DNA from 3 places in the Alteromonas sp. R7 genome. Region 3 is predicted to be linked to each of the others. Evidence: predicted binding sites of a transcription regulator. Region 3 holds the regulator's gene; each other region holds the start of a gene.
The links. Region 3 encodes LexA, which represses DNA repair genes until DNA is damaged. Its sites were predicted from a motif close to TACTGTATNNNNATACAGTA; they were not measured.

Region 1 (10,694 bases), on a different contig from region 3:
AGCCTAGCTCGTTGATAAGTTCATGTGCCACAGACACAGCGCTTTTTCCTTTTACACCTTTTCCCAGCAATACAGCGATGAGTTCGGCGTCACTTAAGCTCTCAGCCCCATGCTGCAATAACTTTTCTCTTGGCCTTTCATTCTTTGGCCATACTTTTATCGACATTCATCTAGCCCGACTATTCTATAAAAGGTTGTTTATAGATGAATGGTGACAAAGAAACGACTGTATAAAAGACGGGTTTATTAACGGTTTTTACCACCTTTAAGGACTGCTTATACGCCGCTTTCGAAACAAGACCTACTTTCGTTCAGCTATCCGATTTTTTGTCACCATGGTAGGCTAACGCTAATTTCGAGATTTTGTGTTCTTCTATGTCTATTGCTAATAAAAATATTTTGCTAGGTGTTACTGGCGGGATTGCCGCTTATAAAGCACCTGATCTTGTGCGCAAGCTTACTGCGTTAGGCGCAAACGTGCGTGTGGTTCTAACAGACTCTGCCGCAGAGTTCGTTAGTTCATTATCACTTCAGGCTGTGTCAGGAAATCCAGTGCATCGCCAGCTGCTTGATCCTGCTGCTGAAGCCGCAATGGGGCATATTGAATTGGCAAAGTGGGCTGATATCCTACTTGTTGCCCCCGCAACCGCAAACACCATTGCTAAGCTTGCTCACGGTATGGCAGATGACTTGCTGACTACACTGTACCTTGCAACAACAGCGAAACTCTTTATTGCTCCTGCCATGAATCAACAAATGTGGAAAGCGGTAGCAACAAAGCGCAACATCGATATTTTAAAAGAGCACGGCGTAACCTTTATTGGCCCGGCAAGTGGTGAACAAGCCTGTGGCGATGTGGGTTCAGGTCGAATGGTTGAGCCTGTTGATATTGCCAATGTAATAAATGACGCAGAGAGAGACGCTTTATCCCTTTCTTCGTCGCTAAAGGCGTTATCGGGAAAGAATATTACGATAACAGCGGGACCAACCAGAGAGCCTTTGGACCCTGTACGATATATTTCAAATCACAGCTCAGGAAAGATGGGGTTTGCCATCGCTCAGGCAGCAGCACTCGCGGGGGCAAATGTAACCTTAGTGGCAGGTCCTGTGTCGCTTGAAACGCCCGAACGCTGTGACCGTATTAATGTCACTACCGCAGAGGAAATGCTTAATACTTGTCAAACGCTTAAAGCCTCCACAGATATATTTATTAGTACGGCTGCTGTAGCAGATTACAAGGCCGTGAGCGTTGCCGATAATAAAATTAAGAAAACCGGTGATGAGTTAACACTTACTTTTGTTAAAAACCCTGATATTCTAGCAACTATATCCACCAGCCAAGACAGACCATTTTGTGTGGGCTTTGCGGCCGAAAGCCAAAATGTAGAAGATTATGCGCGTTCGAAGCTAGCCAAAAAGAAGCTAGACATGATTGCGGCTAACGATATTACTGCCGAGGGTCTGGGGTTTAACAGTGATAAAAATGCACTGCACGTAATATGGCAAGATGGTGATAAACGATTACCTGCAACCAGTAAAAGCGAGTTAGCGGGTCAATTACTTGCACTTATTGCAGAGCGCTACGCTTTAAACAATAAAAACTAACAGATGCTTATTAAGTGTCGATAATAAAAACGATAAATATAAACGCTTTGGTGTAAGCCAACTTAACATGGAGCCCGAGTTGCTATAACTCGGTAGCGGAGGAAATACTTTCGTCATGCCTGCTGTCAAAAAAACAAATCGCAGAGCTCAAATTCTGCAAGCACTTGCTGGAATGTTAGAAACCAGCCCAGGTCAACGTATCACTACTGCTAAATTAGCGGAAAAAGTGGGAGTGTCTGAAGCGGCACTTTACCGTCACTTTCCAAGTAAAGCGCGAATGTTTGAAGGGCTTATCGAGTTTATTGAAGAAACACTTTTCACGCGCATCAATAAGATTGTGAATGAAGAGAAAGACTCGCTTACGCGTTGTCAGCTTATTCTTCATCTTATTTTGGGCTTTGCTGAGAAGAACCCGGGTATTACTCGAATATTAAATGGTGATGCGTTAATGGGTGAACAAGACCGGTTGCGCGCGCGCATAGCAAAGCTTTTCGAGCGTTTAGAAACGCAGCTTAAACAAGTGCTAAGAGAGCGCAAGCTACGCGAAGGTAAAACCCTTTCTGCAGATGAAGCGATTATCGCCAACATGATGATTTGCTACACCGATGGCCGTATTAATGGCTTTATCCGCAGTGGATTTACGCGTAAGCCAACCGAGCAGTTCAATGAACAATGGGCTGCTTTCAAGCAAATGTTTGTTTAGAACCCAATTAAGTTACGACTAAGGCGCTTTCAAGCGCCTTTTTTATTGCCTGTTTCCCATTCTATATTGCATTGATACTTTTCAAAATTAATATGGAAAGTGCAATGAAATCAAATAGCTGCCGAGCACAGCCCTCAGCGTTCAAACATGCACATAATTCATTACTTCAGTCACTATCCATAAACTACAGGCACAAAAAAAGCAGCATAAAAATGCTGCTTTTTAATGTTTAATAAATATGGACTTACTTGCTAAACGTGTTTCCAAAGAAATCGCCATCGTTCCACTTAGGCTTGTTTTTTTGGTTTGCTAGTGTCCAACCAATTTGCGCGTTAACCTTGGTGAAAGTCTCTGCCGCATTCCAGTTGAATGGCTGGTTAATGTCGTCGCTAGGTTTGTGGTAGTGCGTAGATAAGAACTGACCAAACACCTTGCTGCCATCTACGTTAGGATCTTTAGACTTCAGACCCGGCACCATAAACACTGAAGGCACACCTTGCTTTACAAACGCATAGTGATCTGAGCGAGTGAATAACGCTTGCTCAGGCCATGGATCAGGGCTTAGTTCAATGTTGGCATTCGCCGCCGCTTTTTCCACTGACTCTTGCAAATCACTGTGGTTCGCGCCAAACGCAATAACGTCTGCAAACTCGTAAGTCAAAATTGGCATATCTAGATTTACGTTCGCCACCATTGAAGTAACCGGTACAGTTGGATTACGAGCAAAATAGTCTGCACCTAGCAGGCCCTTCTCTTCACCCGTTACCGACACGAACAGAATTGAGCGCTTTGGCTTTTCTTCCATTTCGCTAAACAAGCGTGCAGTTTCTAACATCACTGACGTACCAGACGCATTGTCCATGGCGCCATTGTTAATGTTGTCTTTCTTCACGGTCTTGGCAAAACCGATATGGTCAGAGTGAGCAGAGAAAACCACGTACTCGTTTTTAAGCTCTGGGTCAGAACCTTCAAGTACACCCACAACATTTGGGCTAGTAATGGTGTCGTGTACGCTCGTCTTACTGATATCAACCACGCCATTTAACGCAAAGCCTTGCGGTACTTTGTCGGCTTCAAGCTGTGCATAAACGTCATCAAGGCTCTTTTCTGCGCCTTCAAATAACTTACGCGCAGCGCCTTCACTCATGTAAGCGCCACCTTTAAGCTGAGAAAAGCTGTTTGCAGGCTGACCACTGTCGTCTAACCATGCCATACGCGGCGTATGGATGTAGTTCAAACGGCTTTGATAAGGGCGTACCTTTTCATTTTTAGGCGTTGTGATAGTGATCATGCCAATAGCGCCATTGTCTACCGCATACTTTTGCTTTTGATAGCCAGACGCAAAGTGAGCGCCCTCTTCTGATGGAAAGTCACTTGGCTTACCAGCAAGCGCTACAACAACCTTACCTTTTACATCTAAGTCTTCGTAATCGTTGTGAGATAGCTCGTCAGCCACAATGCCGTAGCCCACAAAGACCATTTCACCTTTTACATTAGCCTCGGTGCTAAGCAAGCTCGGGCTAGCTAGATATTCTTTCGGGTAGTCAAAATCGACGGTTTCGCCGTTTTGCGTGAAAGTAAACTTGGGAGACTCTTGAACCAGATTCGCTTTGCGAAACGCTACGTTTTGCATGTAGCCGTCTGTACCCGCTGGCTTCAAACCATATTTAGCAAATTCGGTCGCAATATATAGCGCCGCAATTTCATGGCCACGAGAGCCCGTGTCACGACCTTCAAGCAAATCATCTGCTAGGAAAAACAGGTGCGATTTGATTCGCTGTGTATCAGGGTTAAAAGCATTGTCTGTCGATGCGTGGTTATGGGCAGTAGCAGCAAAGGTCATTGCTGTCATTGCACTACCTATAAGGAGTTTTTTTATCATTCTAATTTCACCATATAACTAAGTGTGCATCATGGTAACGCAGTTAATAGGCGGAATACCATTAAACTGCTTACGTTTACCATGTGTTTCCTACCGTTGCTCGCATTTTATGAGCAAGGTAAAATTGCCAGTCGCATGCCGGCTCAGCTTCCGGGTGTTTTTATATTTTTTTAGTGAAGAGCAGCATCTATGTCAAAAGACGACATTCTTTACCGCGTTCAGTTCATCAGCAACGGTGAGCGCTATGAGTTATACGTGAAAAGCCTTATGCAGGGCGCTTTGTTTGGCTTTATCGAGATAGGTGACTTTGTGTGGGATACTCACACAAGTGTTGTTGTAGACCCTAGTCATGAAAGGTTGAAAACCGAATTTTCTGAAGTAACAAAAACTTATGTACCGATGCACAACATTTTGCGCATTGACGCCGTAAATAAAAAAGGTTCAGCCAAAATTACTAAATTAGAAAATAAATCTGATAAAGTAACTGCTTTCCCTAGTCCAATATATACACCAACGAAAGAGTAACCGCCGGGTCATTCCGGTGAAGGTTGCCGGAGACCCTTATGTATCGCTATGTTTTAGCAGCATTATTATTTATTTGCAGCGTTAGCTCATCTGCAAAGGACCTTAACGATGAAAGCTTGTATCAACTACTTGATGACATTTGGCAATACGAGCTTTCGGTTTCCCCGCTTCTAGCTTCTCGCGAAGGCGATACTTCACTCGCTCACGTATTACCAGACAACTCTCCCAAAGCCCTGAAAGCACAAAATGAACAATGGCGTACTTTTCAAAAGACCTTAAGTCAGTATAAAAAAGAAGACATCTCTACTGATGCTTATATTGCCTTGCTGATGCAACAATATCGTTTAGCTAACTATGTGGACGAATATACGTATCGCGCGCATTTAGTGCCTATCAATTCAGAATATGGCTTTCACGGTGCAATGGCCTCGCTTCCTAATTTATCCACCTTTAAGCGCGTAGAAGATTATCAGGCCTACATTAGCCGCCTAAATGCGCTTAAGCCTTATTTTGACCAACAAATTGCGTATATGAAACAGGCGCTAAAAGAAGGCTACACGCAGCCTAAAGTCGTGCTGAAAGGGTTTGAGAACTCGGTGGCGTCATACATTGTTGAAAATGCCGAGGACAGTGGCTTTTATTCTCCATTTACCCGTTTTCCAGAGTACTTTACTGACGAGCAAAAATCAGCGCTAACGGAGCAAGGCAAGGCTGCCATAACCAGCAGCGTATTGCCTGCGTATCAAATGTTCTACGACTTCATGGTAGATGAATACATTCCTAATGCCCGTGAAGATATTGCCGCGAATAACTGGCCTGATGGCGTGGCGTATTACGCCAATAGAGCCAAGCATTACACCACCACGGATATGACGCCTCAGGAAATCCATGATTTAGGGTTGTCTGAAGTAAAACGCATTCGCGCGCAAATGCAGCAAATTGTGGATGAGCTTGGCTTTGATGGCGACATTAACGAATTCATTACGTTTTTACGCGAAGACCCGCAATTCTATGCCACCAGCGCTGAAGATTTGCTGAAAGAGGCGTCGTTTATTGCAAAGAAAATGGACGCAAAACTTCCTTCGCTCTTTGAGTATCTGTCAAGAACACCCTACGGTGTAGCGCCTGTACCAGACGCTATCGCGCCCAAATATACAACGGGCCGTTACATTCATCCTAGCCGCGATGATCAGCCAGGATATTACTGGGTAAACACGTATGCCCTCGATAAGCGCCCTTTGTATGCATTGCCTGCACTGACCTTGCACGAAGCAGTGCCTGGCCACCATCTTCAAATATCGTTGGCAGCAGAGCTTGAAGACTTACCTATGGTACGTCGTAACACCTATATTTCAGCGTTTGGTGAAGGCTGGGGTCTGTACTCTGAGTTTTTAGGTATTGAAGCAGGTATTTACGAAACGCCGTACGACAACTTCGGTCGCTTAAGCTACGAAATGTGGCGTGCGTGTCGCTTGGTTGTGGATACCGGTATGCACACGATGGGCTGGAGCCGTCAACAAGCGGTTGATTATATGATGGAAAACACCGCGCTTTCAGAACACAACGTAAATACTGAAATAGACCGCTATATCTCTTGGCCAGCGCAAGCCTTGTCTTACAAGATTGGTGAAATCAAAATTAAAGGCCTTCGCAAGAAAGCAGAGAAAGCATTAGGCGAGCGTTTTGATGTGCGTAAATTCCACCGCGCCGTGTTAGAAAACGGCTCAGTTCCACTGTTTATCTTGGAGCAAAACATCAATACGTTTATAGAAGAACAAAAGGCACAATAAACATGATCGTTGCATTTGGTGTTATTGGATTACTTATCCTGTTTTTAATTTACTTTGTGCTGCGAGCGCAGAATTTACAGAAAGAGCTGGCGCTATTGCGTCACTCGAATAAACAGACCAACAACAAGGTTACGTATGCTTATCGCAACCTTGTTCTTGTTACAGATGCGTTAGAGAAAAATCTTACTGCGCGTATTGAAAGTGCCTATAAAAGCCGCCTTATCGACCAAACTCAATACAATGCGCTGCACCCGCTTATGCGCAACTTTTCGACTATCGTCATGGCCTGTTGTGAGAAAGGGATGTCATTTGAGGAGTCACTGAATAAGGTGCTGCTTAATGAAGAAGTGACGCTTGAGGAAATTCGTGAGGTGGTGAAAGCACTCCCTAGCAACGTACGTATGGTGTGGTCAAAAAATACGGCCGACGGCTTCATTGCTTTTTGCCAAACCGTTACAGCAACAGTAAGCGGCACGACTACAAAGGCTCAAAAAGAACCATCTGAAGAGTAACATTTTACTCTATGTCTCTCGTCAGCGCTTATACAGCGCTAACTGTATGGCAGGGTCGTCTGCTTTGCTATGTAGTAAGGCCTGCGACCCTAGCCATGTTCCCACTCTTTTAAAAGTTTAATCTTTTTACCTTTCCAAACTAATCAGTAAGTTAGCGTTTAAAACAACAAGTCAAAAACCTTTTGTCTTGAAAAGGGTTATTGCTGCACTATAATACTGTATAAAAATACAGTTTATTTTGAGTGCCATGAATAAATCGTTATCCGTGCTTAATAACCACCCGCATATTTGGCGGGCCAGAGATCAGAGACAAAGTGAAACCAAGTTTTCACTGGGTTTTCCGCGTCTGGATAAAGCACTTAACGGTGGCGTTACATCTACAGGTCTTGTCCGTATCTCTTCGTTAACCGGCATGGGTGAACTTTCACTCTTTAAACAGGTTATATGCCAACACCGTACGCATAAGCTGGTGGTATTTATTAACCCTCCCGGGCTACTACAGTCGCCGTGGTTAGAAAACTTGGGGCTTAAAGCGCAACAAGTTCTGGTAGTAAAACCAAGTTCTGAACAAGAGTCTTTGTGGGCAGCAGAGCAATGTTTAAAAAGTACGGCTTGCCATTGCGTAGTGCTGTGGAGTAATGCTGTAAATCAAAAAGAAGCGCGACGCCTGCAGGTAGCGGCAACGCATAATGATGCGCTGTGCTTGCTGTATACTCCACCGCAACAGCAGGCCTCACAGTTAGGTTACCCAAAGGCTAACATGGGGAGCGATTCACAAGCCAACCTGACGAATGAAAGCGACAGTGCATTACCCATTACTTTGGATATCGCGCTAAAGGGTAAACCCCACGCTTTGGCGGTGAACATACGCAAGCAGCGTCATGGGTGGCCCAAAGATAACATTGTTATTTCCCATCGGTGGACCCCCGACAATCACGCCATTAAATGGGCCATGGCACACAACACGCTTTCCGATCAGGCATTACACTCTGTGAGCTAATGATGCTGTGGGCTTATATTTACTGCTATCAACTAACTTTAGACAGCCATATCAAAGCGGCTAGAAGTAAGCGTGCACATAGCCAATTGCCGAAGCACGAAACTAACAACCAGTATTCAGCGTTAGCGTCGAATACTCCCGTTGCAGTGTACTGCAGTAAAACAAACAAAATTACGCAGTGTAATGATATTGCGAAAAAAGAAGGCATTGAAATTGGGCATGGGCTAGCCCAAGCAGCGGCGTTATGCCCTTACGTGCATATTCTGCCTTTCAGTGAAGAAGCCGAAAAGCATATGCTGACGCAGTTAGCCCATCGGCTTTATCCACTGGCTTCTGATATCGTATTAGACAACCACATTCACTCAAATAGTTTCAGCGGTCTGGCAGTAAGGCTAGATAACCTAACTCATTACTATGGCGGTCATAAGCCACTGTGGAAAACTTTAACCCAAGCTCTGGCAGAAGCAGATATTCGTTATCATTTTGCTAGCGCATGGACAATTGAGGCCGCAAAAGTATTAGCGCTTCATAAATTTAATACCCACTTACATACACCCGATGACATAAAAAAAGCGCTAAGTACGTGCCCGCTTTCTATTACGGCTCTATCCCCTAAAGTCATTGACTCGTTGGCAAGGGTGGGCGTTTCCTGCGTACAACAGCTACTGGCCATGCCGGTACAAGAACTGGGTCGGCGCTTTGATAATAACACTATTATGTATCTTACTGCGTTAAGGGGAGAAACCTTTCCACGCGTTACGTTATTTAGGCCTTTGGAGCACTTCGATAACTTTATCTTATTGCCTTTTGATATTGAAAACACGCAGCATCTAACCCCTTTTGTCACCCAACAGTTTGAGCATTTGTCTCACTATTTACGGGCAAGAAACTTATATACATCCAGCATCAGTGTACATATTCATTTCAGAGAAGCACCTGTAATGGATATTAATATACGTTCGGCACTGCCTCAGTCCTCAGTACAAAGTTGGCTGCCCTTGTTTAGTCTTAAAACTGAGAATCTGGTGTTGCCTGAGCCAGCCACAGCCATTGCGCTTACCTGTCAGCAATTTGAAGAAATGGATACGCAGAATGGCGACTTTTTTAGCGACAGGTTTAACGATATTGCACAAAAGCAATTAATTGGGCGCTTAAACGCGAAGCTAGGCGATAACAGTACGTTTCAACCTCGCGCTGCCGACAGCCATCAGTTTGAATATATGACAGTGACAGAGTCGAGCACCGGTAACTGTGCCGGTAATTACGCTTATAGCAGTGACATTACGCCCACCTTCACCTTTGATGTACCTAAACCGCTTATTCAGGCTACCCAAATTTGCTTTGGCCCCGTGCGATTACACAGCGAGTGGTGGCATGACAGCCCAACAAAGCGCGATTATTTCATCGCCCAAACTGAGCAATGCGTAAGGCTTTTAGTGTTTAAAGATGAAGAGAGCCGCTGGTGGGTGCAGGGCCTTTTTTGCTAGCGGTATGCGGTTAAAGAAAAAGGTAAAGGCAATATCATGAAATACAGTGAGCTCTTTTGCCAAAGCAATTATAGTTTTCTTTGCGGTGCCTCTTCCCCCGCAGAGCTTGTTACCACGGCTTCTTTCCTTGGTTACGACGCACTTGCCATTACCGATGAATGCTCAGTAGCGGGAGTGGTACGGGCTTTCGACGAAATTAAGCATCAGGGCCTACCGATTACGCTTATTGTGGGTAGTTACTTTGTATTTGATGACACTTTATCTTTTGTGCTGTTGTGCCCGAACAAAGCGGCCTATAGCGAACTATGCCGAATTATTACTAACGCGAGGCGTCGCTCTGATAAAGGTGAATACCAACTAGCTGAGTGGGACTTGCGTACCATTCGCCATTGCAAATTCATTTGGCTACCAAGCGGCAAAGAAGCTAAAGACAAGCATTGGGCTGAATGGCTGCAAAAACACCCTAGTATTGATGCCTATATTGGCGCTCAGCGCCTATTAGACGGAAGGGATCACCACAGGTTTGCGCATTACAATCATCTGCAGTCTGCCTATCCTTTTCCTGTTATTGCCTGTACAGGTGTACTCATGCATCACGCTGACAGACTGCCGCTTCAACATGTATTGCATGCTATTAACGTGCATACCAGTGTAGACAAAATAGGTCGGGATGCGTTGAGTAATGCAGAGCGTAGTCTGCGAACCGTACAAAAAATTAAGAAGCTTTACCCTGAGAAATGGATTGCCAATACCAATGCCCTTGCTCACGCTTTCACATTTTCTTTAGAAGAGCTGCGCTACCACTATCCTGCGGAGCTTGTACCTGAAGGGTATACGCCCACTTCGTATTTGCGGGAACGTGTAGAGGCCGGTATAAAAGTGCGCTTTCCTGAAGGTATAACCCCTGATATTCGCCAAACCATAGAAAAAGAACTTACGCTTATTGACGAGCAAGAGTATGAGTATTTCTTTTTAACCATTTACGACATTGTTCAGTTTGCCAAGCGACAACGTATTTTGTATCAAGGGCGCGGCTCTGCGGCCAACTCGGTAGTGTGCTATTGCTTGGAAATAACCGCAGTAGACCCAAGGCAAATAAGTGTGCTGTTCGAGCGCTTTATTTCCAAAGAGCGTAACGAACCGCCAGATATTGATGTGGATTTTGAGCATCAACGCCGTGAAGAGGTCAT
Region 2 (10,694 bases), on a different contig from region 3:
CCAGCGGCCTTGATAGAAGCGAACTGTTTGTCACCACCAAGGTGTGGCACGAGTCATTGGGCGATACCCATTTTATTCCAAGTGTTCACGAAAGCTTAGAAAAACTGAAGCTAGAATATGTTGATTTGCTTCTTATTCATTGGCCATATCCTGGCACTGATATTTCACTCGAAAGTTACTTAGGCAATCTTGCGAAGGCGAAAGAGCAAGGGCTTACTCGTCATATTGGGGTGTCTAATTTCACTATTGATTTGTTAGATAAGGCCGAAAAGGTTCTTGGTAAAGGCGAGATTTACACCAACCAAATTGAAATCCATCCTTTCATGCAAAATAAGAAAGTTGTTGAAGCGTGTAAGGAAAAAGGCATAAAAGCGACTGCATATATGCCATTTGCGGTAGGAAAAGTAATGAAGGACGAAACTTTATTGCGAATAGCGCAAAACCACGATGCGACGCCAGCGCAAGTTGTTCTGGCGTGGATGGAGAAACGTCACATTTACGCAATCCCTTCATCAACCAGTAAAGTACACTTGGCAGAGAATTTAGCTTACGGTGGTGTACATTTAACTGATTCAGAGCTCGCGCTTATTGATGATCTTGATAACGGCGACCGAATTGTAAACCCAGATTTTGCTCCAGACTGGGATTAACGATTTATAGAGCGCGTTTGTCTTTAGACTACTAACGGGATAGCGTTTAATTTTACCTAGCTCTGTATACTGGGCTAAAATCAGGGGCCGCCTTTGAGGTACTAATGGCGGCCCTTGAAGAGTCTTTGAATTACCGGTTCAGATTAAATCGATAGATGTGACTTGGTATGGACTCGTGTAAAGGTGTTTTTTAAGGCATGTGATACCGAAAACATCATATGCTCTATTCGGCTTGCTCTATTTCTTTGATGACTTTGGCAGGGTTACCACCAATGACCACATTGTCCCCAAAAGACTTAGTTACCACCGCGCCAGAGGCCACAACCACATTGTCTCCCAACGTTACGCCAGGGTTTATGACCGCCATACCACCAATCCAGCAATTATCGCCAATAGTAATGGGCTTGGCAAACTCGATGCCGGTTGCCCTTTGTACCGGATCTAATGGGTGCGTAGCGGTGTACAAACCGACTTGAGGCGCAATCATGCAGTTATCACCTATTGTGACCTTCGCTGCATCTAAAATCACACAATTGAAGTTAGCGAAAAAATTTTCGCCTACGTGAATATTTTCGCCGTAATCACATTTAAATGAAGACTCAATGTAAAGCCTTTTTCCAGTACTACCAAACAGCGCTTTTAGTAGTCTTGTACGCTTTTTGTGGTCACTTTGACAAGTTGTGTTGAGCTCGTCTAATTGCATACGACATTGCTTGCGCAATGCCGATAATGTTTTGTCTGACGGAAAGTATAAATCGCCAGCAAGCATCTTTTCTTGTTCAGTCATGCATTTCCAGAATGTTAGCTTAAATGATTAAGCTGATACGTTACTGCGCACCACTGTAGCTTACAATGACTTTTTGCTTAAGTTCGTCGCTTTCAATATCTAAGTTAACAGGACGGTGCAAAACAATGTTGCCGTCCACAGTAACCGATGCACTAATCGATAGGGTAGGTTTGTTGTCTGATTTCTTACCCCAAGAGCTTTCACTTTCCTTATATACGATATCGCCTAAAACGTGAGAAGAGCCAGACAAAGTAATATCGCCGTTGAGTGTTTTGATGTGTTTTTCAATGGTTGTATCAACGGCTGTTATGTCTCCATTCACTGTTTCAACGCTACCGCCAATTGTACTTTGCGTAGGAAGCGTAACATTTCCATTCACGGTCTCTACACCCTTAAGCACATTGAGGTGTGAAGCTGCACTTACATCGCCATTTACAATATCGATATTTCGGACAGACACATGGCTACCCATTTCAAGATTTCCGTTAACGATGCTGACTTCATCCGCGCCACCATGATCGCTAATTTCCACATTGCCATTAACAGAAGAAATATCGCCAGCGTGCTTCCCTTCAGCTATGTCAATATTGCCTAGAATAGAACTGAAATCGCTGCCTTCTAATGCACTAGCGTTTCCAACATGGATAACGCAGCCAGTAAGCAAAGAGGCTGAAAGCAACATAGCTGCACTAGCAATAATAGACTTTTTCATATTCTTATATCCTTGATTATTTTATAAATACTTAATAACACGCTTTAACGGTATTAATATCAAACACAAATTTTATTGTGTATTTATAAAATACATTTCACGTATCATGCCACTCTTAAAAAGTATTTTAAATCAAAAGGTTAGTTTAATATGCCAAAGGAGGGAGGCTGCCTTAATAGTGTAATGGCTAATTTTATAGTTTCATCTGCTATCGGATGGCGAATTTGACCATTTTGTACCACATGGCTCTAAGCTCAGAAGGGATTTCAGAAGGGGACAGACACTCGCTTGAAGAAATTATTTAAAGAAATGGACAGACACTCAATGTGAATACATCTTTTTGGTTACAAGCTGCTTTTTTGAGTGTGTGTCCGACGAGTACAGGCAAGGTTTTAGCCTTTGCGAGTGTCTGTCCTCGAATTTCAATAGTATGTTGGTATATGTGGTTTTTACTTTTTAGTGAGGTTAGGTGGCATGATAAAGATTTATCACAACCCAGAGTGCGGCACGTCTAGGAATGTACTGGCGGTGATCAAGGCCGCTGGGTATGAGGTGCAGGTTATTGAGTATTTACGTGTTGGGTGGGAACGTGAACAACTAACTTATTTGTTGAATGCAGCTAACCTTAACCCTCGACAAGCGCTTCGCACAACAAAGTCTCCTGCTGCTGAATTAGGGTTACTTGATGAAACAGTGAGTAACGAAATCATCTTTGAATTGATGCTGGAACATCCCGTTTTAGTGAATAGGCCTATTGTTTGCATTCCCGAAGGTGAACACGAAAAAGCAGTTTCTTTACCTCTTGGGAGAGTTGAAGGTAATTCCTATTCGAATAACGCAAAAGAAACAGTGAAATTATGCCGGCCAAGTGAAGCTGTACTGGATATTTTGCCTGTATGGCCGCAAGGCCCTTTTGCTAAAGAAGACGGCACACCACTTATAGACCAAGATGGTAAACGAGTAATTTAAACGGAGTAGTTTATGCAGGACAAGTACACGCAATTAAATAAGGCTAAAAGGCTTGCATTGGCCTGTTTGATTTTTGCCGCAAGTGTATTTGTTTTAACGGTTTTACTACCCAAGTTTTATCCAAACTTGCAAGGAGCATGGTGGTTGGGGCTTATTAAGATGGCCAGTGAGGCGGCGCTCATCGGTGGTCTAGCTGACTGGTTTGCAGTGACAGCATTATTTAAGCCAATTCCAGCGAAGTACCCCATTCCGCACACCAATATCGTGGCTAGTAACAAGTCTGTTATTGCTAATAACCTGTCATTGTTCGTTAAGGAAAAGTTCTTTCATCCTGAAGCAATAGAGAAGCTAATTCGGGACAGCGACCCTGCTAAGGGCGCGGGAAGGTGGTTGTCACAGGATAGAAACGCTACCCGTTTAAGTCGCTTTCTATGCGATGCTTTTGCAGGCGTTCTGCGTGTGCTCGATGACAAACCTGTGAAAGCGTTTATCGCTAAAACCGCACAGAAGGGCATTAACCAACTTGATCTTAGGCAATTGATGGCAACCTCGTTAAGCGCCGTTACGAAAGAGCGCCAGCATCAGGTAGTGCTTGATAGGGTGTTAGGGAAATTGGCCTCACTGCTTGCAGAGCCAGAAACCCAAATCTACATAGCAGATACGTTAGTAGTCTGGCTAAAAACTGAATACAGTCGTATCGAAAAGCTATTGCCGTCTAGTTGGCTAAGCGAGCAGGGGGCACTCATTGCTGTTAAAGCGGTTTCAAGTATTTTGGAAGATGTATACGAAGATGAGCATCACCCCATTCGCCATGCATTTGATGAGCAAGTACACGAATTCCTCTACGAACTACAGCACAGCCCGTTAATGGAGAAAAAGGTAAACAGCTATCGGGAAAAAATTATTAATGACCCAGCGTTAAACGCGTATGTTCAGCAATCATGGGCCAAGTTTCATCAATGGCTTTTAACGTCTCTTGAACAGCAAAATGGTAAAGCAGAAACAAAGGTGTCGAGCCTTTTAAACGATTTGGGTACCACGTTAACGCAAGACAGTGAGCTAGCAAAAGCGTTCAATAAGCACATTGGAGAAGCGGCTAAATATATGGCGCCTGAGTTGGCTGAATTTCTAACCCGTCACATTCGCGACACCATCAATAGTTGGGATGAACGTGAAATGGCTGAGCAGGTAGAGTTGAATATTGGCCGCGATCTTCAAAAAGTTCGCATAAACGGCACGATCGTAGGCGGGTTGATAGGTGCAATATTGTTTGGCATAGAGGCACTGCTTGGCCTCTAGTCATTTATTTAAGCAAGTCGCATTAGCTGGTGTGGGTATGAATAGCTTTAGTGTCGCTGTTAATCAGCGCTAAAACGCAAACTATAAAGCAACCATTTCAACGCTTTCTATTGGCAACAAGTCTTAAAAAAGTCTACTTCGCCGTTAGTGCAAATACCAAATTATCAGCGTCTACTTTGCCTTTCAAACCGCCTTCAAGCACCGAGCGCTCTAACCTTTGAATGTTGTAGTCCGCTGAATAAAGAGCGTCGACGGTTTTTTCGTTTACGCTAAAGGGAGGGCCGGCCATTTCATTCTGGTCATACTCGAAAGAAATGATTAGCTGGGGGGCGCATTGAGTAATGGCCATTAAATGCGCAGCATATTGCTCGCGAAGCGGGCTAGGCAGCGCGACTAAAGCGGCTCTATCATAAATGCCCGTAACGTCACCTAAGTCGCTTGATGTAAGTTTAAAGATATCACCTACGTAAATGGTTAAACCGTCTTTAGCGTAAATTTTACCGTTGGAAGTAGTGGTAACAGTAGGCTCTACACCTAGCTCTTCAAACAGCTGTATAATAGCCACTTCGCTTAGCTCAGCACCAACCACTTCACAACCCTTGGAGAGTAACCAACCAATATCTCGGGTCTTTCCACATAGTGGTACAAAAATGCGCTTTAAAGATGTGCTAGGACTATCGTCGCCAAACAGAAAAGACGCATACTTTACCAGAAGTGCATTCCCTTCAGGTTCGTGAAATCCAATCTCGTTCTTTTGCCATTTACTGTGCCAAAAACTATGTTCCATATAAACCTCAAGTAAGTAAGCGATATATCTCTAAAAAAACAGACGTTTTTATGAAGGGTATTAGAAACAAAAAAAGGTAGCGAGAAACGCTACCTTTTAAACAAAATTAGTTATCAAGCGGTGTATTGAAGTCTTCAGATAACTCGAAGTCACCTTCAACCGTTGTCACTTTGTTGTCTACAAAGTTAATCACCATTTGCTTTTGAAAATCTTCACCACGCTTTTTCATACCGCGCTTCATATCGTAAACGTAGTACCAAGTGTCATCGTCGAATGAGTCTTGAACAACAGGGTTACCTAGTACATAAATAACTTGTTCTTTTGTCATTCCAACGCGCAGCTTTTCCACATCTCTTTGATCAAGGAAGTTCCCTTGAGGAACGTCGATTCGATAAATCCAGTTCGAGCAAGCGGTTGATGTTAGTGTGATACCAAGAATTACTAATAGGTGTTGCAACTTCATGCGTTAATTTGTCCAGTATTGCCTTTGTTAGTGTCAATGAACTTCGCTAAAGCGAATTTCGAGACTGTTTTATTGCAAGCGCGAAGGCATGCTACATTGACAACTATGACCAATCAACTGCATTTTAGTTCGATGCTGCGCTTTTAAGCAGTTCTTTTGCATTCGCTAGCGCCGATTTGGTTACTTTATCACCGGCTAATAGTCTTGCAAGCTCATCGATCCTGTCTTGCTTCGTCAACGCCAACATCTGGGTTTCAGTACTTTCCCCGTCGGTAAGCTTGGTAACAAACAATTGATTATGTGCCTGTGCCGCTACTTGAGGTAGATGGGTAACACACATTACTTGCGATTGTTTACCTAATTTACGTAAAAGCCCGCCAACGATTGATGCTGTTGGGCCGCTAATGCCCGTATCGACTTCATCGAAAATCATAGTAGGGGTAGCGTGATGGCCGCTCGCGATAACCTGAATAGCCAGTCCTATACGAGAAAGTTCACCACCTGATACGACTTTTTCTAATTTGTCTGCATCTTGACCAGGGTTGGTAGACACTTTAAATTCTACGGTATCTAGACCTGTGCTCACCGGCTTCTTAAGTTCGTCGTATTGAATCTGAATATCCACTTTTGCGTGGGGCATATTCATTTGGCGAATTTGCACTTCAATATCTTCGCTTAGCTTACCAGCAGCACGTTGTCTGCTCTCAGAAAGCGCTTTGGTCGCGGTTAAATACGTTGCTCGTGCTTCTTCTACTTCGCCTTCAAGCGTACCTAACAGTGTTTCCTGTTCCGATAAAGCATTGAATTCGGAGGCTAGCTCTTGGTGATGCTGATAAAGTCCCTCTGGCATCACAGTATGTTTACGGGCAAGTTCCATCGCCTTCGCATAGCGCGCCTCAACTTGCTGTAAGCGAAGTGGATCGATCTCTAAGTGATCGCAGTAGCTACGTAGCTCTCCTGCCGCTTCTTCTACTTGAATTGCTGCATCATTAAGCATTGCAATGATTGGCGTTAAACTAGCGTCGTGCGCCTCTAATTCGCCTAAACGTTCAATACTGCTTTGTATAACTGACAGTGCGTTGCCTTCATCGCTTTCATATAAATTGTATACGCTAGTCTGTGCTTGCTCTAAAAGGCTTTGCCCGTTACTCAGGCGTTTGTGCTCTATTTCTAACTCTTCAAATTCACCCTCTTCAATGGCGAATTCATCAAGTTCTTGAACCTGATAAGTTAACAGCTGAATTCTGTCTTCGCGCTGCTGGGCTTGTTCTTGAAGCGCCTTTAACGTGCGCTGCTTATCACGCCAAAGAGAGTAGGTTTCTCTAACCTGCACTAATATGTCGTTGTGCTTAGCGTAACCATCGACTAATTCCCTTTGATGGTCTTCTTTCAGCAACTGTAGGTGAGTATTTTGACCGTGAATGGCCAACAAAAACTGGCCTAAGCCTTTTAACTGCTGAAGTGAGGCGGGAATACCGTTGATAAAAGCTTTTGAACGGCCTTCCTTTGAAATAACTCTGCGAATAAAGCAGCTATTCTCATCTTCATCTGAGGTGAGCTCATGTTCATCGAGGAAGGCTTTAGCTAATACATTGCCGTTTAGAGAAAAGTGAGCAATGATCTCCGCTTTTGCGCTGCCTTTTCGCACCGCATTTGCGTCGGCGCGCTCGCCTAAGCACAAACTTAAAGCATCAATGGCGATGGATTTACCAGCACCGGTTTCGCCGGTTATAGCAGTCAACCCGTTTTCCAGTTGAACCGATAATTGTTTTACAACAGCAAAATTTGAAATAGAAAGATGCGCTAACATAACCACACTCGAAAAAAGTTGAACATGATGATATATACAGTAACTGATAATATATACAGTATTTTTTCCGTGTAAAGTTAAGTCGTAAATATTTTACTTAAAAATTAAAGTGGATTGTTAAAAGTTTAAATAAATCAATAGTTTATAGAGCGTTTAAAAAGGAGTGGTTATGAGTAACCCATTAATAATAGGCTGCGCTAGATGCGTTCGTTACAGTGGTTATACAGTAGTAAATTAGCTCAATGCTAAGTAGCTGAATAACTCAAAAGCAAGCGGTAAACAATTCCACAACGCAGTAGAGAACCTGATAGCAAAAAGGAGAGCGTAAGCTCTCCTTAAAATTCAATTTCAATTAAATAGCAGGTAGTCCGAATGACTATGTGGTTTACCAGCAATTATACATTATTGCTGAAGTTCACCGCTGCCAGACTCAATGTGCGCGCGCACAAACCACTGGAACTGTTCTAAATCTGCAAGTTGGCCGGTGATCATATCTTCCGATACTGGGTCAATTTCACCTAAAAGCTCTAACGCTTTTCTATGGTCACCATTTACACCGTCATATACGGCATCCAGCGCCTTAAGGTGGTCAAGTACTAAACCTTTACCCAACTCATAATCGTTCCAGCTGCGACCTTCAACAATGGCTTTCGGTGTACCTTTAGGTACGCCACCTAACGTGGCAATTCGCTCTGCAATTGTGTCGGTCATTTCGCGTACCGCATCTACCTGCGGGTCCAACATTTCATGCACACCGATAAAATTTGGTCCTACTACATTCCAATGAATGTGCTTCAACGTTAACTGTAAATCTAATAGTGCAACCAATCGCTGATCCAATACCTTGATTGTTTTGGCAGCTGCATCGTTATCCATTCCAGGGGCTGTAAATTTGATATTGGTGTTACTCATGATATCTCCTATTGAATGCAAATAAGTCAGCGGGATGCGAAACATCATTTAGGCCAAATAACAAAGACCTTGTGCTGACGACTTGTTGTAATAGGTGCAACAGGTATGCCGAAAACTTATATTTCTATAAGTCTTGGTTTTCGTTAAGGAAATTAGAGAAGATTAAAAAATCTTTATTTTTCAAGCCTGTAGCAATCAAGAAAATGCTACAGGCTTATGTAATAAATGCACATGGAATCAACTAAATGGAGCAGGGAGGTTAGTAAAGCTTACTACCCCAACCTAACTTTTTACGAAGTACATTGAAGTAGCTGTAGCCCTTAGGGTGAACAAGATGGAGTTTGTCTACGCTTTTGTTTATTCGAATTTCATCGCCAGGTAGCACCGGCAGGACAATATGGCTATCGCAACTCACTTGTAGCGAGTCACTATTAACCTTTGATACTTTCATCGATACCTGACTGTCAGCATCAACAACGATTGGACGGCTGCTAAGTGTGTGAGGAAACATGGGTACCAACGTAAGTGCATCTAGTTTGGGCATAATAATAGGGCCGCCCGCTGATAAAGAGTAAGCCGTTGAACCTGTAGGTGTGGCTACTATTAATCCGTCGCTGCGCTGACTGAATACAAATTGCTCATCGATGTAAATTTCAAATTCCATCATATGGGCAACTTTTCCGTGGTGAAGTACCACTTCGTTTACAGCAGAGTTGTTACTTTTAAGCTTTTCGTGTCGATAAACTTCTACTTCAAGTAAGAAGCGCTCTTCTACTACGCATTCACCGTTAAAGATAAGGTCAAGTTGTTGAACAATATCATCGGGGTGGATATCAGTTAAAAAGCCGAGATTTCCGCGGTTTACACCGACAACGTGAATGTCAAAGCGAGCGAGCACACGTGCTGCACCAAGCATGCTGCCGTCACCACCTACCACAACGGCAAGGTCAGCCTCTTTGCCAATAGTGACAAGGTTACAGCTTTTGAAGTTTTCGGTTTCAAGTTCTTCAGCAATACTTTCCTCAACCAATAATTTACAGCCTTTTGCCAATAAATATTCGGCAAGAATGTTCAGGCTGTCGTGGGTTGCAGCGTGCTGAGGTTTTCCAATTAAAGCAACGGTTTGATAGGGCATGGAATGCTAATGTCCTTTCATTTCCAATGGTTGGACATTAGCACAGGTTTTTTGCAAAAGAAAAGCGTTAAACGGCACACAGCGCAAGGTTTAGCGATCTTCTAGCCGATTATAGTCGAGAAGACCGCCTTCAATAGGATAGCGCTCGCTAGACCATTGCATTAATTTATCACTAAACGCCCAAAAGTTAGGGTTGGTTCGGCGCATGCCAACATCGTCGAGCAGGGCTTTGTAATCGGCTTCGCTTTTAATGGATTTAAGCTTCTCAATCGAAGACGTTATCTCTGAGGCATTGATATACCAGAATGCGTCAGGGTAACTGCCTAACAAACCATGAACTAGCGTGATTGAATCTTTAGAAGGCTCCCGGTTTTCCTCTTCTTCAAATAGGCTATTTACATTGTAATGCGCGCTATTTCTAAGGGCAGTGAATACATCAATGTTGTCTGGGTTTTTGTCGTCTTGAATCACAATCATGGTAGTTTCAGGCATCAACGTCGCTTGTTGAGCAGGAAGTGAATCTAAGCGCTCTAATGCTTCGAGCTGTTCAGCTGATAGCAAACGTTTATTGTAGGTTGAGGCGTTCGGTTGAACCTTAGCCAAGTATTGCGATAACAATTGATAAAGTTCTTGTTGAGGATTATCTGTTTCGAACGCTATGCCAGAAGGTTGTTCGAAACTGTTGATATCGCCTTCCAAATAATCGGTAAGTTCAGGGCTCGCGTTTTGATACCAATCGTCAAGAAGGTCATGGCGGGTAGTTGGAGGAAGTAGATTAAGGAAGTTCGATTCACCTTCCATGCGCAAGAAATCCATATACAAACGGGTCATTAGTTGGTGACCATAGTTGCCGTAAACGTCGAAGCCCGCCACGAGTAAATAGTGAATTCGCTCTAATAAGGCATAGTCAATCACCCATGCAGTTTTAGTTGGCTGGCCAACCATCCCTTTAACAACTGTGGCATTATCGAAGTGACGAAATACGGTTAAGCTAGCATTAGTATTATCGCCGTCGCCATCCCATATACTCGACACACTCAAATGCTCTTCATTTTTGAATTCATTGTTCAAAAAGGTGGTTCTTGCACGCATATATTCGCCTTGGCGCTTTGCGTATTTAACCCAGTTTACCGCAAGGGCTGAGCTATCCTTTTCAGCGGGAAGGTGAAG
Region 3 (10,694 bases):
GCAACGCGCAAGAAGACCCACGGTTTATGCATAATCCTCTCGTCACCGGAGAGCCTCACATTTGTTTTTACGCAGGAACGCCGATCGAGATAAATGATCAGGTAATCGGTGCCGTATGTTTAATTGATACCGTGCCAAGAGAAATAGACGCAAAACACTTAGAAGTTTTAGAGAGAATAGGTGCTTTGGTTAGTCAGCATATTTCGCTTTCAAGAGAACACGAAGCGCTTAAACGCGAGCATGGGCTTATTGAGAAGTCTCCTATTGTGTTGGCAACGTGGCGCTATGATACGTCGTTGAGGCTGGTGTATATCTCGAAAAATAGTGAGCGTGTATTGGGAGTTTCACCCCAAGATTTGCTCACTGGAACGGTGGCATTGAGTGAGGTGCTGTCTGAGGAGGCGGAGGGTGATTTTACCTTTGCTATGCAGGCCCACATGGAAGGTGTTGAAACGCACACCTGCCGTCTTCAGATAAAGACGCCAACGCGTACTATTTGGGTGAGCATGATATCAACGGCAAATTTTCGCGAAGACGGCATGTTGTACTCGGTTCAAGCATTTTTGTTTGACACTAGTGACCAAAAGTATGTGGAAGATAAGCTCAACAAAACCAATCAGCGGATGCGTTTATTACTCGAGGCTTCAGAGTTAGGAACATGGGACTGGAACTTGGCCGCCGATGTTAATCAAGTCAACAAGCGCTGGTGCGACATTGTTGGTCTTGAGTATGAATACTATGACAGTGGCTCCCGCTTTTTTAGACAGCTCATTCATCCCGCGGATTACGTCAAAGTTGAAAAGCAGCTCAACATGCATCTAATTGGTAAGAGCAAAGTCTTTAACACCACATTTCGCATGAAACACACTGATGGCTCTTGGGTTTGGGTTGAAAGTTATGGGAAAACCGTTGAGACAGATGCCCAAGGTAAGCCGGTTCGTATAGCAGGTATTCATAGAGATATAACGCAACGAATGGAAAGCGAACTGCATGAGAGAAAGAAAACCCAGCTCCTTCAATTTATCAATAAAACCCGGGCATCATATCTCCAAAACAATGACTTGACGATGGCGTGTCAGTCCGTATTGGCCGAACTCATAGATATCTCAGATAGCCAGTTTGCCTTCGTCGGCCAAATGAAAGGAGACGGTAGCTCATCTAGACTTTTCATTCATGCGATTTCTGAAATTGTTTGGGATAACAGTAGCTTTTCTCAATATGCAGAATACAAAAAACGAAACCTCTACTTTAGTAACTTCGACAACCTTTTTGGAACCTCAATTTTAACGGGAGAAGTTACCATTAGTAATGCGCCAAACAGTCACCCTAATTCCAAAGGTGTTCCGCACGGTCATCCGCGCATTAGCCGATTTTTAGGCCTACCAATAAAAGTGAAAGATAAAGTAGTGGGAATGGTCGGTTTAGCGAATAAGTTTGATACCTACACTGACGAAGATGCTGAGTTTCTACAGCCCTTTTTAGATGCTTTGGCTGGCTTGTTCTACGCAGTAGAGCTTGAGGAAGCCCGAGCCGTTGCTGAAGAGAAGCTTAGGCATTTGGCGATGACTGATTCTTTAACGGGCCTTTATAACCGACGCGCGTTCCTTGACGAGTGCATCTCATTTTCAAAACAACATTGTCGAGGATGTGTTGCTATTGTCGATATTGATCACTTCAAAAAAGTAAACGATACCTACGGTCACGATGCTGGAGATCAGGCGCTTATTGCTGTTGCGAGAAAAATAGCTAAACATAATCAAGCGCCAAATGTCGTGGCTCGATTAGGAGGAGAAGAGTTTGCAATAGTCATGATAGGTGACAAGAAAGAAGAGATCCATAGGCAGCTAGAAGCACTGCGCATTGCTGTTGAAGAAGGAAGGGTGACCTACAAGACAGACACTATGAATTTATCGATCAGCATCGGCGCAACATTTATCAAAGACACCTTTGAGGCGGATTTCAGCGCCCTCTTATCGCTTGCTGACAAGGCGCTGTACAGAGCCAAGGAGCAGGGCAGAAACCAAGTCGTATGGGATGAATAATAATAGTACGTGGCTTCGCCTACATTAAATATAAGCGTATACGCTCAAGGCGCTGTTGCTAGATTGATAAAGTTAAGTTATAAAAAACGAATATTTTATTAAACTTAATAATTAGGCTTGTTTTGAGCTTTTAACTAAAAAGCCGACATGCCTTTTAAATCAGGGACGATGTATGAAAACTTCGCGCTTGGGTTTTTCTGGCCTTTTTTCTCTTTTAGCTCTAACTGCGTGTGGTGGTGGAGGTGGCTCTGATTCTTCTCCACCTACAAACCCACCACCTCCACCTGAGCCGACAGCACTAGAAATTTTATCAAATCCTTTAGATTACTCAGAGTCACGACTAAACTCGGCGGCAACCACCTATGCTGATGCGAACTACAGTGGAGAAACGAAAGTCTCTACTGTGGATATCAGCGCAGTACAAGAGGTTTACATCACGCTCTTTGGTGACAATACAAGTGGCTCACCCTATGTAGATCAATATGATATCTACACCTTCCTAGATGAGAACGGCAACGTTGAAGGTACGACCGAGTGCTATGAATCAGGATCAGTAACATACTCAGGTAAGCTTGATGAAGACACGGGTAAAGGAACGATTACTGTAGACTATGATCAGTGCATTCAATATTACGACTCCACTCGGTATGACGGACAATTTTCGCTAGTTATTACTGACGCAGGTGAAAACAGCTCCGAAGTAACGTCTTATTTCACTACTTTGTCTATGCTAGACGGTGGCGTGCGCACAACATTAAAAGGCTACTTAAGTGTTGATTTTCGCTACCGCCCACAAACAGGTACGTTTTATGAAGAGACGAGGCAGTATCTTACTGTCACGCACAATGGTGAAACTTACAAGGTCAGTGGCACATCAGCAGAAGGGGTGACAAACAACACCTTCGTGTCTGAACTTAATGGTTCAATCTACATTGCGTCTAAAGGCAAATTGGACTTTGCATATTCTTCTGATCAGGGCGACCTTCCCTATTCGTCATCTGGCTCGCTGGTCGTAAAAGGAGATAAAACGGCTGGAATTGACGTTATTGATGGCGCAGTTCGCTATGGCGAAGATAACAACGGCGATGATATTTACGATGTAGGTGTATACTTTAATAATCTAACAGCGTTTGCCAGCGGAAATCATACTGGCCTTGCGCTTTCAGATATCGATGCGATATCCGTACCTCCTGTAGTGAATCAGCCTTATTACTATGCCTATGAGACTGTCTATACCACAGATGAAGTCACCGTTGAGCCTGGCTACTATCATGATTCAGATACTCCCGACTCAGAGCTGGTGATTTCGTTTCGCTGGTATGTAAATGGTGTAGTCCTTGACGATGTTAATGGTACCACGCTGCCACCTTACAGCGCAGTCTTCGGTGATGAAGTTAAAGTTACCATGGTGGTGTCAGACGGTATTAACGTTGTTGAATCCCAGCCTACTTTCGTTGAGATCGGCAATTCTCCTATGACGCTCACTGCATCGAATATGCCTGAAGTAGTAACTGCGGGCGGATACGTAGAGTTTACCGTATCGATGAGTGACCCAGACAGAGTTGACGATGACGTCGCGGGACAGCTTATTTCAGCGCCTCCCGGTGCTTCGTTAAATGCGGAAGGTCTGATGACCTGGAATGTACCTGCGAATCAACTTTTCAACGCTCAAACTTATATGTTTAGTTTCGCTAGCTTAGACGGAACTGAATCCCAACAAACGCTCGAAATCACTTCTTATGCGGACAAGGCCCCGGCTTATGCTCGTACTACTGTGATGACACCAATTTATAATCACGGCTTTGCTATTGCTTCGACCAATGGTGTAAGTGAACTTATCACGGTAAATGCTCGCAACGTGGGCGCATTTTCGCTAGAAGGCAATACGCTTAAAAATACCTATGTGTATCCGTATAAACTGCCAACTAAAGGCGAAATTAGAAGCGTGCATACCCAAGATGTTGATGGTGACAATAATGATGAAATCTACCTTCTTACTCAACAGGGATTGTCTGTAATAAAAGACCGCGAAAGTAACGCAGAAGCGGTGTTTATTATTGAAGATAGTATTATTTCTGGCTTATTTTACGACATCAATGGTGACGGAGTTGATGAAGTTGCTTATTTATATGGGAGCGAATATTACAATGCGACTTCTATTGCCATTGTAGATGTTCGCACAGGTGAGCAGTTGCAACAGTACGATATTGACGGCGTCAATAACCTTGCTTTTGGTAACGTAGATGATGACGCATCGATAGAAATGGTAACGAACAATGGTTATGTATTTGATATCGAAAGCGGTGCCAACCAATGGCTATACGGTAGCGGGTTCAGCGACGCATTTGTTGTGCTGGGTGATATGAATAACGATGGTGTAGATGAAATCATCGGTGCCGATAGTTGGAATGATATCTCAATCTACTCAGCAGTATCGAAAAGCAGTTTGGCAACGGCGGAACATGGTGACATTTGTGATATCGCCTATAGTAAAGAAAGCCCAGCTACAGAAGGAATAGTGGTTGTCTCCGAGTGTCAGTGGGGACAAGTTAGAGGTTTTGCATTAGAAGCGGGACAAATCTCTGAGCAGTGGGCTCTTAACCACAACACTTACAGTGGCATGTCACTTCTCATTGACGATTTAGACAATGACAATGTGGACGACATTATTTGGACTGGTGAGAATCAAATTTTAGTAGCGCAACAAGATGCCAACGGTGAATATGCCTTGTCAGATATAAAAGGTGCGCCGCGCGCGAGTAGATATCATGCCGCGGGTTGGGCACCTTATGGCGATAATGATGAAAGAGCCGTCTTTGTTAGCGATACAAGTAGTTACGAATCATCTATTCAGATTTTATCGGTAGATAAAGAGGATAACTTTGCGATAAGTGCTGAGGTTGGCGAAGATGTCTATAACTATAGCAAACCGGTCGTTACAGACTACAACAATGACGGTGTGGGTGAGTTACTAATAGGGGCACTGGATTATAGTTCGTCGTTTAATGTCGTGAGACTTACAGATAACGCTATTCAGTGGACACTGAACAATAATCAGAATAGTGAAATTTCGTTTATTGAAGCCATTGACGTAAATAACGACAGTTACGCCGATGCAGTTATTATTGAGAACAATCGACTTAAAGCGTTTGATATCGAGAATCAGGTGCTTATCGACTCAATCATTAACGATTTTTCAATTAATGCGCTTGCTGCCTCTGAAAAAGACGGTGTGCATTATTTTGCTGTTGGGGGCTATAGTTCGCTCAAGCTCTATAAAATGCAGGATGGTGAATTTGTTGGATTGAATGAATTGGAAACCAATTGTGACCAATTGCTCACGGTAAATTTTGATAGTGATAGCGAACTTGAATTTGCGTGTTTAAATAGAAACTACAACACCATCAATGTTTATGACGTGGCGAGCGGTGCATTAGAACTCAAAGACGCTATAGCACCGTCATTCTACCCTCAGTATATAGCGGCTGTTCCAACGACGTCGTCTAATCAGTCGATTCTCGCTATCTACCAGCCTAACGAGAATGACTATTCGTACAATTATTATGACAGCATCGCATATCGCGTGGTTGAGGTTGATAATAAAGGCAATGTGGTGTGGCAAAGCCCTGGACTTGGGCTCGATAATGTTGAAGGCATGCGCACACGTCAAAATAGTGATGGGGAGCTGGAGTTACAAATTAGTAACCCGAACATGGCTCTTCTCGTAAAATAAGAGGAAAGCACTTGTCGTAGGCTATTGCAGATCGCAAAAGACGCGGCAAGTGCTTGTTATTTAGTTTTAGGTGTATATACTTACAGGAACTGTATGAACAGACAGGTCTTTTATGCGCCCACTCACAGCTCGACAAACCGAAGTTTTAGAACTTATTAAAACAACCATGTTAGAAACGGGAATGCCGCCTACTCGTGCGGAAATAGCCCGTCAGCTTGGCTTTCGTTCTGCTAATGCAGCAGAGGAACATTTGAAAGCATTGGCGCGTAAAGGCGTGATTGAAATTTTGCCTGGTACGTCTCGTGGCATTAAGCTCAATATCCCTCTTGATAACGACGCACAAGAAGAAGAAGGCCTACCGTTAATTGGGCGTGTTGCAGCTGGTGAGCCGATCTTGGCGCAAGAGCATGTTGAATCGCACTACAAAGTCGATCCTGCACTGTTTCAACCCCATGCCGACTTTTTGCTACGCGTTAACGGTATGAGCATGAAAGACATTGGTATTTTAGACGGTGATCTTCTCGCTGTTCATCGCACTACTGATGTACACAACGGTCAGGTGGTTGTGGCGCGTGTAGATGAAGACGTCACCGTAAAGCGTCTAGAGAAACGCGGGCGTGAAGTATTGCTTCATGCTGAAAATGATGAGTTTGCACCAATAAAAGTTGATTTGGCGACTGAACATTTTGCGATAGAAGGTATTGCGGTGGGTGTGATCAGAAACGCTGACTGGATGTAGTATTTTAGCTTGTTTGTATAAAAGCGGCGCGTTAGCCGCTTTTTTTATGTCTTTTGTTCCTGTTTTTTTCTTCAATCTGCCAACTTAGGTTTTATCCTGCCCAGCAAACCTGTTAGTTTTCTTCGCGCCTATTTTTATCATTACTCACGTTATTCTTTCTATGAATGCTTCAAGTATTTTCCATTTTTTATTGTGAATTTTGTTTGAAATCGACATTGAGTCATCGATTACTTATTGATTTCTTAACTAGTTAGTCGAGCATTTACTTTAACCCCGTGTTCAAAATGCCTGTTTGATTCCAAGGGCATCCCACAGCAATCGCTTTCTCTTTTTTGCACTTGAAATCCCCGCGACCATTTTAGTAAATGATTAAAAATTAACCACTTCGTTAAATTTTTAATAGAAAAGACTAGACGGCACGACATTATTGCGCAATTCTTATACAGAGATTAACAAAATAATAACAATGACTCTAAATTTGTTTTACAAGTTGAGGTTATGGGTCAATCGTTCGCAAACCATTTGGTAGGGCATCGCGCAAATTAATCAGCGTCTTTGACCACGCCATTACGGAGGTGCTGAGTGAAACAACTAACGACCGTTTTCGCAAAATGGTGTTCTAGTATACCAATTTTGCTTTTTTCCCCTTTGCTTTTTGCACAAGAAGCAAGCGAAGAAGCCTCTTCGCTTAATTTGAGACGCGGTGCTACCGACATCAGTGGGCAGGTATACGACCTCCATATGTTGATGTTCTTCATTTGTGTAGGTATCGCGGTTGTAGTTTTTGGCGTGATGTTCGCCTCAATGTATCTACATAGAAAATCCCGTGGCGCCAAGCCAGCGAATTTTCACGAAAACGTGAAGGTCGAAATTGCTTGGACCGTTATTCCTTTCCTTATTCTTATTTTCATGGCGGTACCCGCAGCGAATACTCTAATTGCTATGGAAGACACGTCTGAGCCTGACATGACGGTGTTAGTAACAGGCTCTCAATGGAAATGGCATTACAAGTACATGGATAGCGATGTCGAGTTTTATTCTTTACTCGCCACTCAGCGCGAGCAAATAGAAAACAAATTTCAGAAAACAGATAACTACCTGCTTGAAGTTGACCGCCCTCTGGTTATTCCTACTGGGAAAAAAGTACGCTTTCTTATTACTTCTGACGACGTTATCCACTCTTGGTGGGTTCCTGACTTTGCCGTGAAAAAAGATGCCAACCCCGGCTTTATTAACGAGTCTTGGGCCAAGGTGAATGAGCCGGGTATTTATCGCGGACAGTGCGCAGAGCTTTGTGGTAAAGACCATGGCTATATGCCGGTTGTGGTAATTGCTAAAGAACCCGCCGAGTTTGAAAAGTGGATGGGCGAACAAGAAGAGATTGTTCGTAAAGCAAAAGAAGAAGAACAGCGTCTACTTTCTATGAATATGTCTATGGATGAACTGATGAAAGAGGGCGAGCGAGTATACAACGCAACGTGCGCTGCTTGCCATATGCCAAATGGTGAAGGTTTACCTGGCGTTTTCCCGGCATTAAAAGGCAGCAAGATGGCACTAGAAGATCAGCAAGGTCACATTGACATCGTGCTGCATGGAAAGTCAGGAACAGCCATGCAAGCGTTTGGAAAAATGCTAAGTCTTAAGGAAATTGCCGCCGTAGTCACTTACGAGCGAAATGCCTGGGGCAATAAAACTGGCGATATGGTTCAAGCCAAAGATGTCAACGCAGTGGCAAACGGAAACTAGGAGCAGACAATGAGCAAAGCAACTGAAGTTATTTCGCCAGATACCTCTGCGCCTCATGACGGTCACCTACATGATGACCATGAACACCACGATCATATTCCTAAAGGGATAACGCGTTGGTTGTTTACCACTAACCATAAAGACATAGGTACACTTTACCTGTGGTTTGCCTTTATTATGTTTTTAGTTGGTGGTGCGATGGCCATGGTGATCCGCGCTGAACTATTCCAACCCGGTCTACAAATTGTAGAGCCAAACTTCTTTAACCAAATGACTACGGTACACGGGCTTATCATGGTATTTGGTGCAGTAATGCCAGCCTTTACTGGGCTCGCAAACTGGCTTATTCCCATGATGATCGGCGCCCCTGACATGGCGTTACCGCGCATGAATAACTGGAGCTTCTGGATTTTACCAGGCGCCTTTCTCATTCTATTGAGCTCGCTCTTTATGGAAGGCGGCGGCCCTGCTTTTGGATGGACTTTCTACGCGCCCCTTTCAACGACTTACAGTGGCGATTCGACAGCGTTGTTTGTGTTCTCTGTTCACATCATGGGTATTTCATCCATTATGGGTGCGATTAACGTGATTGTGACCATCTTTAACATGCGTGCGCCAGGCATGACCTGGATGAAAATGCCGCTGTTTGTATGGACGTGGCTTATCACGGCATTCTTGCTGATTGCGGTAATGCCAGTGCTCGCCGGTGCGGTTACCATGGTGTTAACTGATAAGTTCTTTGGCACGAGCTTTTTTGATGCTGCTGGTGGCGGCGACCCGGTTATGTTCCAGCATATTTTCTGGTTCTTCGGGCACCCTGAAGTGTACATTATGATCTTGCCCGCTTTCGGCATTATCTCGCAAATTGTTCCTACCTTCTCTCGAAAGCAGCTGTTTGGATACGCGTCTATGGTGTACGCCACGGCGTCGATTGCGCTGCTCTCTTTTGTTGTATGGGCTCACCATATGTTCACCACGGGCATGCCGGTGTACATGGAAATGTTTTTCATGTTTGCCACCATGCTTATCTCGGTGCCTACTGGCGTGAAAGTGTTTAACTGGGTAGCGACCATGTGGCGCGGCTCACTGAGCTTCGAAATGCCAATGATGTTCGCTATTGCCTTTATTGTGCTGTTCACCATTGGTGGGTTGTCAGGGCTAATGTTGGCGATCACGCCCGTGGACTTCCAATATCACGACACTTACTTCGTTGTAGCCCATTTCCACTATGTACTGGTAACTGGCGCGGTCTTTTCCATCATGGCTGCGGTGTATTACTGGTTGCCTAAATGGACGGGAAAAATGTATGACACAACCTTAGCTAAATGGCATTTCTGGTGCTCATTGGTATCGGTCAATGTGTTGTTCTTCCCTATGCACTTTGTGGGTTTGGCTGGTATGCCACGCCGTATTCCTGACTATGCATTGCAGTTCGCTGATTTTAATAAATGGATAAGCCTGGGTGGTTTTGCATTCGGTTTATCTCAGCTCATCTTTCTTGCCCTGCTTATCAAGGCATGCAAAAAGCAAGGTGAGCCGGTATCAGCGCAAGTTTGGGACGGCGCAGAAGGATTGGAATGGGAAATTCCATCACCCGCTCCTTATCACACGTTTGAAACGCCACCTGTCGTTAAGTAACGGTAGGTGGAGTTGTGAATAGGTCATTCCTTTCAACCGGCAAAAGCCGATGGGAATGACATTCACACATTGCAGGTGGTGAGGGAGATAAACGACTAAGCAAGCGTTTACCAACCTTCATCTATGGATTTACCCGGAGGTCACGTGATGTCACAGCAAAGCGCGAACAACAAGATGGTTATTAAACTTGTTGCTATTGTCATTGGCATGTTTGGCTTCGGCTTTGCCCTTGTTCCCTTGTACGACGTATTTTGCGACGTTACGGGAATTAACGGAAAAACCGAAGGCACGGCTGCGGTTTATCAATCGGTTGAGATTGATGAGTCGCGAGAAGTGACCGTCGAGTTTATTACTCGCACAAATACCGGTATGCCGTGGGAGTTTCGTGCTGAAACCAAGCGCGTGAAAGTGCACCCTGGCGAACTTAATACGGTGTCGTTTTATGTGAGAAACCCTGCATCAAGCAATATCGTAGCTCAGGCCATTCCCTCTGTATCCCCCGGAACGGCAGCACTGTACCTGAACAAGACTGAATGCTTCTGCTTCAATCAGCAGCCATTAGATGCGGGTAGTGAAGCCTATATGCCCATGCAGTTTTATGTAGACCCTCAGCTACCTGAAGAAATTACGTTTTTTACCTTGCAGTACACACTCTATGACGTCACAGCGCGAGCCAGTGACCTAACGACAACACCGAATCCCTTTATGGCTTCAACACCATCAAATGGCGAATAGGCCGAAGGGGTAAGGAGAAGAAAATGCAACCCGAAGTACAGAATCACGAATACCAAAAATA

Region 1: a site for LexA is predicted at 7,232-7,251, ahead of AC0J2X_RS13660 (recombinase RecA). Genes of this name have one in related genera too.
Region 2: a site for LexA is predicted at 7,519-7,538, ahead of recN (DNA repair protein RecN). Genes of this name have one in related genera too.

Annotation. Positions count from the first base shown of each region.
Region 1 covers NZ_JBVTQX010000007.1:295,581-306,274, forward strand. The annotation lists gene radC (RadC family protein) at 1-166, opposite strand, end outside; gene coaBC (bifunctional phosphopantothenoylcysteine decarboxylase/phosphopantothenate--cysteine ligase CoaBC) at 376-1,605, shown strand; gene slmA (nucleoid occlusion factor SlmA) at 1,721-2,308, shown strand; gene AC0J2X_RS13640 (M28 family metallopeptidase) at 2,553-4,190, opposite strand; gene AC0J2X_RS13645 (DUF1820 family protein) at 4,380-4,715, shown strand; gene AC0J2X_RS13650 (DUF885 domain-containing protein) at 4,754-6,505, shown strand; gene AC0J2X_RS13655 (hypothetical protein) at 6,508-7,017, shown strand; gene AC0J2X_RS13660 (recombinase RecA) at 7,265-8,017, shown strand; gene AC0J2X_RS13665 (Y-family DNA polymerase) at 8,017-9,504, shown strand; gene AC0J2X_RS13670 (error-prone DNA polymerase) at 9,541-10,694, shown strand, end outside.
Region 2 covers NZ_JBVTQX010000014.1:27,300-37,993, forward strand. The annotation lists gene dkgB (2,5-didehydrogluconate reductase DkgB) at 1-650, shown strand, start outside; gene AC0J2X_RS18380 (sugar O-acetyltransferase) at 874-1,437, opposite strand; gene AC0J2X_RS18385 (DUF4097 family beta strand repeat-containing protein) at 1,478-2,149, opposite strand; gene AC0J2X_RS18390 (arsenate reductase family protein) at 2,624-3,118, shown strand; gene AC0J2X_RS18395 (DUF445 domain-containing protein) at 3,131-4,417, shown strand; gene tmpT (thiopurine S-methyltransferase) at 4,551-5,204, opposite strand; gene AC0J2X_RS18405 (outer membrane protein assembly factor BamE) at 5,311-5,667, opposite strand; gene recN (DNA repair protein RecN) at 5,792-7,477, opposite strand; gene dps (DNA starvation/stationary phase protection protein Dps) at 7,880-8,389, opposite strand; gene nadK (NAD(+) kinase) at 8,649-9,524, opposite strand; gene AC0J2X_RS18425 (fatty acid cis/trans isomerase) at 9,615-10,694, opposite strand, start outside.
Region 3 covers NZ_JBVTQX010000006.1:202,884-213,577, reverse strand. The annotation lists gene AC0J2X_RS11830 (sensor domain-containing diguanylate cyclase) at 1-2,042, shown strand, start outside; gene AC0J2X_RS11825 (COG1470 family protein) at 2,215-5,775, shown strand; gene lexA (transcriptional repressor LexA) at 5,888-6,514, shown strand; gene coxB (cytochrome c oxidase subunit II) at 7,097-8,260, shown strand; gene ctaD (cytochrome c oxidase subunit I) at 8,270-9,898, shown strand; gene AC0J2X_RS11805 (cytochrome c oxidase assembly protein) at 10,046-10,633, shown strand; gene AC0J2X_RS11800 (cytochrome c oxidase subunit 3) at 10,657-10,694, shown strand, end outside.